Regions from separate parts of the Sporosarcina sp. FSL K6-1540 genome, predicted to be linked through region 1. Evidence: riboswitches for the same ligand, from Rfam matches in the RefSeq annotation. Region 1 holds a riboswitch; each other region holds the start of a gene.
What was found. Region 1 has a riboswitch for S-adenosylmethionine ahead of MKY15_RS10360 (MFS transporter). Riboswitches for the same ligand answer to the same signal wherever they lie in the genome.
Positions count from the first base shown of each region.

Region 2: it holds a riboswitch for S-adenosylmethionine, as region 1 does, so the genes downstream of both, MKY15_RS14385 (methionine ABC transporter ATP-binding protein) here and MKY15_RS10360 (MFS transporter) in region 1, are expected to answer to the same signal.
Region 3: it holds a riboswitch for S-adenosylmethionine, as region 1 does, so the genes downstream of both, metK (methionine adenosyltransferase) here and MKY15_RS10360 (MFS transporter) in region 1, are expected to answer to the same signal.

Region 1 covers NZ_CP152018.1:2,224,671-2,227,943, forward strand. Annotated here, with positions in the region: gene MKY15_RS10350 (hypothetical protein) at 1-7, opposite strand, end outside; partial or broken gene MKY15_RS10355 (hypothetical protein) at 143-352, opposite strand; gene MKY15_RS10360 (MFS transporter) at 475-1,932, opposite strand; SAM riboswitch class I at 2,015-2,125, opposite strand; gene MKY15_RS10365 (5-methyltetrahydropteroyltriglutamate--homocysteine S-methyltransferase) at 2,154-3,272, opposite strand.
Region 2 covers NZ_CP152018.1:3,035,739-3,039,011, reverse strand. Annotated here, with positions in the region: gene MKY15_RS14390 (methionine ABC transporter permease) at 1-493, opposite strand, end outside; gene MKY15_RS14385 (methionine ABC transporter ATP-binding protein) at 483-1,496, opposite strand; SAM riboswitch class I at 1,602-1,712, opposite strand; gene MKY15_RS14380 (pyridoxal phosphate-dependent aminotransferase) at 2,214-3,273, shown strand, end outside.
Region 3 covers NZ_CP152018.1:2,725,866-2,729,138, reverse strand. Annotated here, with positions in the region: gene metK (methionine adenosyltransferase) at 297-1,493, opposite strand; SAM riboswitch class I at 1,683-1,800, opposite strand; gene pckA (phosphoenolpyruvate carboxykinase (ATP)) at 1,983-3,273, shown strand, end outside.

The sequences.
Region 1 (3,273 bases):
AGCCCATATTATAATCCCTCCTTTCTTTTGCTTTTGAATTGATTCAATTTTAACATAGTTTATTCCATTAAATGGTCCGTTAGTTGAATAAGAACTACTTTTTATAGTGCGAATCCTATATATGTTGACATAAAGAATCCACTCAACAACGCTCGGCTACCCCTATGAGGCGCCTTCGCTGGAGATTATATAGAACCATTAGTTCAACATATATAGGTGCATCATAGGTTTCTGTATTTTGTGTTAGATTTCCTCTGATAATCAAGTCATTCAAAGTGACTTCATTTCTCTGATATTGGCTACTTTCTAATACTTGAAACCAAGTGAGATAGTTGTTCAAATATTTAGTTGCAGATCACCTGGAATAGTGTCTAGCCCCACGAGCCATTGCCGCAGAACATCGCGATCTTAGCCTGCCTACTTCCTTTGATTGAATTATGCCTGTTGCATCTTAAAGGGCATCTTGCGCTTTTCTCAAGCCAAGGATACAACGTTCTTGCGGACCGCCTTACTGGAGATGGCTAGCACTAGAACTAGGCCCGCCGCCATTAATGCGCCATCGAGTAGAAGTGGCAAGCCCCAGCTGCCGGTGTTATCTCGAATGACTCCGGAGACGACAGGTGAGAGAACTGCTCCGATTTCTCCAATCAAATTGAGCATTCCAAACATGGATCCTCTGCTTTTTTCGGGCGTCAAATCGGAAGCCAGAGCATGTGCCACCGGTTGCAATGCAAAAAAGAATAATCCGGAGACAAACAAAATGACAGACATAACGATGGGGTTGTTATTGCCCATCATGACATAGACTGCAAATATAAAAATAGTTACAGTCAGTACAGCGGTTAGTACAGCAAGGACGTTACGTCGCCCATTTGGACGATTGGCCACTATGTCAGAAATTTTGCCGCCAAGAGGAAAACCAATGATTCCAGCCAAACCATTAAACGATGCAATCAAAGCGGCAGCCATTAATGCACCGCCACCGAAATCTTTGACGATAGAGACGGACCAAAATCCGTAAAACCATAGATGCCACATGATAGGGATAAAGAACAAGTACAATAAGAAGAGATTCTTATTCGCTATTAACGGTTTTATTTCAGACTTCTTCGTTGTGTATAAATAAAGTATTAAGAGCGGACAAAGTGCAACAAGAATGACCGCAATCGCGATAGAGGACAGACCTAGTTTGACGGAAAAGTAATAGATGCCCATCACTATGACAAGAAAAACGGCTGAGTACATGGACATGTACAATAGCCCTTTGCCAAACTGTGCTTTAATACCAGGTGAAGTTAAATCTACAGAAGCACTTGAATCGTTTTTGGGCTTCATATATTTAAATAGTAGGAGTGCAATAATGAGTGTAATTGTTCCGGTCACGAAAAAAGGAAAGCGCCAAGCCCCTTCACCCATAAATGGTTCTGCGACTGTAATAAGATAAGGGACGCCAAGTGTGCCCGCTGTCAGACCAACAGATAATCCGGTAAGCGCCACACCCATTCCTAATCCAACTTTTTCAGGAGGTGTATGATAGGCAATATAAGAGCGGTCATTCGAATAAAAAACGCCTTCGCCTAGCCCGAGTAGGACTCGGAAAAGAATAAATGCAACAAGGCCTCCCACCAAACCCGTTAATAAAGTGGCGATTCCAGCCCAAACAATACTTAAAATGATAATAGCACGATAGCCAAACCTGTCCCCAAAGTAGCCACCAGGAAATTGCATTAACATAAAACCGGCAAAAAATAAACTACCAATCAATCCGCCAATTCCATGGGGGTTTGCCACGTCTGCAAAAAAAGAAACTTCATTTTCAATCATATATGTAATGATCGGCCCAGTTGCAACCCGGTCAACGTAAGAAACAAACCAACCTAAAAATAACAAGCCCCAAATCGTATGATATCTTTGCAAACCTTCCTTTTTCATTTCTCACACTTCCAATTCTATTGTTAATAAAACAAAATGCCCCTCCACTGTGTTAGTAGAGAGGCATTCGAGAGAAAATACCCTCTCATTTTCCAAAGCATAGTGCTTTGCAGGAATTAGCACCTTATCAACATGATTGTTGAATGGTTGCCGGGTTTCATAGGGCCAGCCCCTCCACCGCTCTTCATAAGAGTTTTATTAGCCTATTTAATTTGTAAAGGTTACTGCCAAACGTCTTGCGCGATAGTTACAACATGACGAACTTTTTCCCATTGTTGTTCTTCAGTTAACTGATTACCTTCTTCTGTTGATGCGAAGCCACATTGTGGGCTTAAGCATAGTTGATCTAAAGGAACATACTTTGAGGCCTCTGCTATTCTTGCTTTAAGCTGTTCAGGGGCCTCTAATTCGCCGAATTTAGAGGTGATCAAGCCTAATACGACGAAAAGGTCAGGGCGATTGACATGGCGCAACGGTTCAAAACTGCCGGAGCGTTCGTCGTCAAACTCAAGGAAAAGACCGTCAACATCTAATCCGCCGAAAATTGTTTCGGATACATCCTCGTAGCCACCACTAGAAAAATAGGTCGATTTGAAGTTGCCGCGGCAAATATGCATCGTCACGAGCAAGTCGGCAGGCCTTTTCGCGATGGATTCATTGATGGCACGTGCCGATAGTTGTACAAGTTTGTCAGGATTTTGCCCCTTCGCTTTCAATGTTTCCCTTCCTTCTTCCGATAAGAAGGAAGCCCAAGACGTGTCATCGATTTGAAGATAACGACATCCCTCATCGTACAGTGCTTGAATTACGTCTTGATAGGCTGTAACCAAGTCATCAAATAACTCTTCGTCATTTGCATAGATGCCTTCTTCGAATGTCGCTCTGTGAATCAGCATATTCGGGCTTGGAATCGTGAATTTTGCGACTGCATCACCTGCGATACTTTTCAGGAACTTGAAGTGTTCAATCATGTAATGGTCGCTAAACCCAATTTTTCCTGTCACTCTAATGCCGTGTGCTTTCGTTACAACACCATTGAATTGGAGTCCTTTATCTGTTTCGAAAAACTCAACGCCGTCAAAGCCAGAAAGGAAGTCAAAATGCCACCATTTACGGCGGAATTCTCCGTCCGTCACAGAATTAAGTCCAGCTTCTTTTTGCTTTTCGACGAGCTTTGTAATTTCTTCGTCTTCGATTGTGCGTAATTCCTCGGCAGTGATATCACCGGTTTCTCTTTGCAAACGCGCCTGCTTTAGGCGTTCTGGTCTTAAAAAGCTCCCGACGTGATCTGCTTTAAATGGTGCTTTCGTCAAAGTTTGTTCGGCTATAGGTTTTGTCAAT
Region 2 (3,273 bases), 810 kb from region 1:
CGACTAAACTAATTACTGTAAGTGTCACGCCTTGAATAATACTTGTTTTTGCTTCAGGCAATAGTACATCTTTGATAATCATCCACGGAGTTGCACCAACAGCGATTGCAGCTTCGATAACACCTTTATCAATCTCTCTTAGTGAAGTCTCCACAATTCTTGCGAAAAAAGGGATTGCTGCCGCAGATAATGAAACACTAGCAGCCCCAGGGCCAATCGGAGTACCTACTATTAAAATCGTTAAAGGGATTAACGCGACGAGTAAAATAATAAACGGCACAGAACGGACCATATTGACGATAAAGCCAATAACTGAGTTCAATGCCCGATTTTCTAAAAATAAGCCTTTATCGGTAGTGAACAGCAAAATCCCTAGCGGAAGCCCAATAACAAGTGCGATAACGAGAGAAATACTTATCATATAAAGTGTTTCCCCAAATGCTTTTGTAATATCAGGCATTAACTCTATAACGTGTTGTAAATCAATTCCCATTGTCAATTACCTCCACTTGAGCAGCTCGTGATGACATATAGGCAATTGCCTTTTCTATTTCGTCATCCTCGCCTTTTAGTTCCATCAGGAAAGTACCGAGTGGCCTTTCTTGAATATATTCAATGGAGCCGTGTAGGAAATTACCTTGTATAGTAAATTGCTGCACAGTATCTGAGATAATTCCATCGCCTGCGACATCACCTTTAAACATGACTTTGACCAGTTTGCCCGTGCACTTGCTCAAAATCATTGACGGCACATCAAATGACACAACACTACTAATAAATTCTTTCGTTAATTCTTCTTGAGGATCTGAAAATATATCATATACTTGTCCTTCTTCAATCACTTTTCCATCTTGCATAATTGCCATGCGATCACAAATTTCTTTCACGACATTCATCTCGTGTGTTATTAGAACGATTGTAATCTGTAATTCTTTATTTATTTTCTTCAACAGCCTTAAAATAGATAGCGTCGTATTTGGATCTAATGCAGATGTTGCTTCATCACACAGTAACACTGAAGGATTATTCGCTAGTGCTCGGGCAATACCTACCCGCTGCTTCTGGCCACCACTCAGCTGCGCAGGATAAACATCCCGTTTATCAGAGAGGCCAACCATTTCTAGTAAGTCCGTTACCCGAGCGTTTATTTTATTGGCAGGCGTTTTGGCTGCCCGTAAAGCAAATGCTATATTTTCATATACTGTCTTTTGGCTGATTAAATAAAAGTGTTGAAAAATCATTCCTATTTTCAGACGTGCCTGACGGAGATTATTCCCCCGTAACTTCATCAAATTTAATCCATCTACTAAGATCGTTCCGCTCGTTGGTTTTTCCAACAAATTTAGACAACGGATAAGAGAACTCTTCCCTGCACCTGAGTAACCTACGATTCCGAAAATTTCTCCTGTGTTAATGTCGAGTGAGACATTATCAACACCAGTCACGATTCTCTCTTTTGTTTTGTATACTTTTGATACGTTTTGAATTTGAATCATGCAATTCTCCTCTTTCTATAAATAGAAGTACGAAATCTCAGATGTCTGACCATATAAAAATGCTTCTCTCATATATGAAAGAAGCACCGAAAATAAAAAGGTTTCAGCTCATCTTTCAGAATGAAATTCACTCTGTAGGAGTTAGCACCTTCCTTACATTACGCAAGGGGTTGCTGGACGTCATCGGGCCTATCCCTCAGTCTCTCTTGATAAGTACCATTATGTAATTATTTTGATTGATAAGTTTCATATTAGTATGTCTCAATAAGATTGTCAACATAATATGTTCTGATATATAACAATTTATTATCATTTTCATTTCATTCCATGTATACTGACAATAAGAAAAGCGGAAGGCGCCGTCTAGACGCGACAGGCATAAATCAATCCAGGGGAAGGCAGTCTAAGAGCGCGACGTCCTGTCGCAACGACTGCATACCTGCATCCTTGCAGGCACGACGTGGCGCTCTTTGCCACATAGCTGGATTGCTTTCAAGGAACCTAGCCTAAGTACGCCGCGTCCTGCGGCAATGGCTAGGTGACCCACATCCTTTGGGCCTCAGAGCGGCTGGCGCCTGGAGCTAGACAATAAGAAAAGCGCAAGCGCCTTGGTAGACCCGACAAGCGCTGGAGTCTAGACACTGCTCCAAGTGAAAAACTTATACTATCTTACTCTTTTACACTAAAGATTGGATTACATAGAAGAGAGGTTATTACATGGCACTATCAAATCGACTCAAGAACCTACCACCGCACTTTTTCGCATCACTTGTTCGAAACGTACAAGAAGCACTTTCTGAAGGACGCGACGTTATTAACTTGGGGCGTGGAAATCCCGATCAACCGACACCTCCACATATTATAAAAGCACTCCAAGAAGCAGTCGAAGATCCAACAACACATGGATACTCCCCTTTCAGAGGGACTGCCGAATTAAAACAGGCTGTTGCTGACTTTTATAAACGAGAATACGATGTTCATATTGATCCTAAAACAGAGGTAGCGATTCTATTTGGAACAAAACCTGGATTGGTCGAGTTACCCCTCGCGATTATGAACGAAGATGAATTACTTTTATTGCCGGATCCGGGATATCCCGATTATTTATCGAGTGTAAGCTTAGCCAATATTAAATACGATTTAATGCCATTACTTGCAGAAAACGATTTTTTACCTGATTACTCTGCTCTTTCCGATGAACAAAAGAAGCAAGCAAAATTAATGTATTTGAACTATCCAAATAACCCAACAAGCGCAACAGCCACACTTCCATTTTTCGAAGAAACGATTGCTTTGGCAAAAGACAATGATATTGCAATTTTGCATGACTTTGCCTATGGTGGAATCGGTTTTGACGGTGCGAAACCTGTCAGTTTCCTGCAAGCAGAAGGTGCAAAAGAAGTTGGAATTGAAATGTACACATTGTCAAAAACGTATAATATGGCGGGATGGCGGGTCGGTTTTGCCATCGGTAATGCCGATATTATCGAAGCAATCAGCTTATTGCAGGATCATTTATTCATAGATATATTCCCAGCAATTCAGCGCTCAGCAACAGAGGCATTATCGGGAAGCCAGGATTGTGTGGATGAGCTCGTTTCACTTTACGAAAGCCGCCGGAATGTCTTAATTTCCGAATGTAAACGAATCGGTTGGGATGTCATCGCGCCCGCTGCATCTTTCTTCGCTTGGTTACCTGTACCAGAAGGATATACAAGCGAATCATTCACCAAGTTACTATTAGACAAAGCAGACATTGCCGTAGCACCGGGCCATG
Region 3 (3,273 bases), 500 kb from region 1:
AGCTGCCTTTGAAGGCAGCTCTTATTTTTTTATAAATAAAAAGATTACTAAACCAATTAACACAAATAACGCAACAACCCCAACCAGTAGTAACAAACCTATTAAACTCATAGCCCGACGCTCTCTCCTCTCCGATCAGGTTTCACTTTATAACAATTGTATCATTTGTTTATAGCTCCTGTGATGAGAGTGTACGACAGATTCGCTACACTCTATGACGCCCGCTAAATCAAACATCCTAAACAGAAAAAACACCAAAAAACAGGGAGATCCTGCCTTTCAGTGTTTACACTACATTATTTCCCTGCTAACTCTTTCAATGCATCAGCTTTATCCGTTTGTTCCCACGGTAGATCAATGTCTGTACGGCCGAAGTGACCGTATGCAGCTGTTTGTTTATAAATTGGGCGGCGCAGATCAAGCATTTTGATGATGCCTGCTGGACGAAGGTCAAACAGTCCACGCGTAAGCTCAACAAGTTTACTTTCCTCGACTGTGCCTGTTCCAAATGTATCGATAGAAATCGATACAGGTTGTGCAACACCGATTGCATAAGCAAGTTGCACTTCACATCGATCTGCAAGTCCTGCAGCGACAATGTTCTTCGCAACATAACGTGCCGCATATGAAGCCGAGCGGTCCACTTTCGTCGCATCTTTCCCAGAAAACGCACCGCCGCCATGACGCGCATAACCACCGTACGTGTCAACGATGATTTTACGGCCAGTAAGACCTGCATCTCCTTGAGGTCCCCCTATTACGAAGCGGCCAGTTGGGTTGATGAAGTACTTCGTGTCTTCATCGATTAAATCAGTTGGTACAACCGGGTTTATGACGAATTCTTTAATATCACGCTGAATTTGCTCAAGTGTTATTTCAGGGTGATGTTGCGCTGAAATAACAATTGTATCGATGCGTACTGGTTTATTGTTTTCATCATATTCAACAGTCACTTGTGTTTTTCCATCTGGACGCAGATACGTAAGGGTTTCATCTTTGCGTACTTGTGCAAGTCGGAATGATAATTTATGAGCTAGGCTAATTGGTAACGGCATCAGTTCCGGTGTTTCATTACAAGCGTAACCGAACATCAAACCTTGGTCACCAGCTCCAATTGCTTCAAGTTCATCATCTGTCATCGAACCTTCACGCGCTTCAAGTGCCTGGTCAACGCCTGCAGCGATGTCGGCTGATTGTTCATCGATCGCAGTCAAAACTGCAGATGTTTCCCAATCAAATCCGTATTTCGCGCGTACATAACCAATTTCTTTAACAGTTTCACGCACAACTTTCGGGATATCGACATATGTTGTCGTCGTAATTTCTCCTGCAACGAGGACAAGTCCTGTTGTAATTGTCGTTTCACATGCAACACGTGCATTTGGATCTTCTGCCAATATAGCATCTAGAATAGCATCCGAAATTTGGTCACACATTTTGTCCGGGTGTCCTTCAGTTACCGATTCTGAAGTAAATAGTCGGCGATTTGTCATGTTATTTCCTCCTTATATCCTACGAGATTGATACGGTACTCATATGTCCCATGTAGAGTCTTTTCTAAATGAAAAGACTACAAGCCATTGCGAGCTCTATACACGAGGATTAAGGGCGATATCATATAAAAAGCCCTTCGCTCACGTAATAATACATGAGGAAAGGCATGATTTCATAAGCACCTTTCACTCTTATCATACAAGGACTGTGCCTTGCTACAGGTTTGGCACCTTCGCGCAGACAAAACGTCTGTGCAGGTTGCCGGGTTTCATAGGGCCTGACCCCTCCACCAGCTCGGGATAAGAGTATCCGTTCAACTATATATGCTACGAAAAATCTTGTTGCATGTCAAATCTTTTTACCCATTTTGCGTATAAATCCTTGAGGTTTGAATTAGTATAGATTATTATTCTTAATGTGTTATACTAATTCAATAATGTGATGACACCCAATTGATTGGGACTATATGCAAAGGACGGTACATACTTATGATATCTGCGAAAATTAGTGATGACCTCAACAAACTTCTTTCTGGGAAAAATGTAAAAGTTCAACTTTCAGTTCCACAACTTGTTGAAAAAGCGATTTCACGTGGTGAAGCTCAATTGACATCAGACGGAGCGGTTACAGCTCAGACAGGCAAATATACAGGTCGTTCACCTAAGGACAAATACATTGTTGAGGAAGCGTCCTCCAAAGACAAAATCGATTGGGGCAACGTCAATCGTCCAATCTCTTCTGAAATTTTCGATTCATTATATAATAAAGTAATTACTCATTTGAGAACAAAAGACGAACTGTTCGTCTTCAAAGGTTTTGCAGGCGCAGATCCAGCTTCACGACTATCCATTCAAGTTGTGAATGAATTTGCATGGCATAACCTGTTTGTTCACAACTTGTTCATCCGCCCAACTGAAGAAGAACTAGTACAACATGAATCACAATTTACAATCGTTTCGGCTCCTTCATTTAAAGCTGATCCTGTGGTCGATGGTACGAATTCAGAGACATTCATTATCGTATCAATGGAAAAACGTATTGTTCTTATCGGTGGAACTGAATACGCTGGCGAAATGAAAAAATCAATCTTCTCAATCATGAACTACTTACTACCAGAAAATGGAATTATGCCGATGCACTGTTCGGCAAACGTTGGTGAAGACGGTGATGTTGCCCTATTCTTCGGTCTTTCTGGAACAGGTAAAACAACACTTTCGGCAGATGCAAACCGTAAATTAATCGGCGATGACGAGCATGGCTGGTCTGACACTGGTGTCTTCAATATCGAAGGCGGTTGCTATGCAAAATGTATTAATTTATCACAAGAAAAAGAACCTGAAATTTTTGGTGCAATTCGTTTTGGTTCCGTACTAGAAAACGTTGTCGTCGATCCGGAAACACGCATTCCTGACTACGATGATGGTTCATTAACTGAAAACACGCGTGCAGCTTATCCTATCCAAGCAATTGATAACATCGTTGACCCTTCTGTTGCTGGTCATCCGAAAACGATTGTATTCTTAACGGCAGATGCGTTTGGCGTGCTACCTCCAATCTCGAAGTTAACAAAAGAACAAGCAATGTATCACTTCCTAAGCGGGTTCACTTCGAAGCTTGCCGGAACTGAGCGTGGTATCACATCACCTGAAGCAACGTTCTCAACGTGCTTCGGTTCACCTTTCCTTCCACTTCCAGCGACAGTATACGCTGAAATGCTTGGGAAGAAAATTGATGAACATGATGCACAAGTATTCCTTGTTAACACAGGCTGGACTGGCG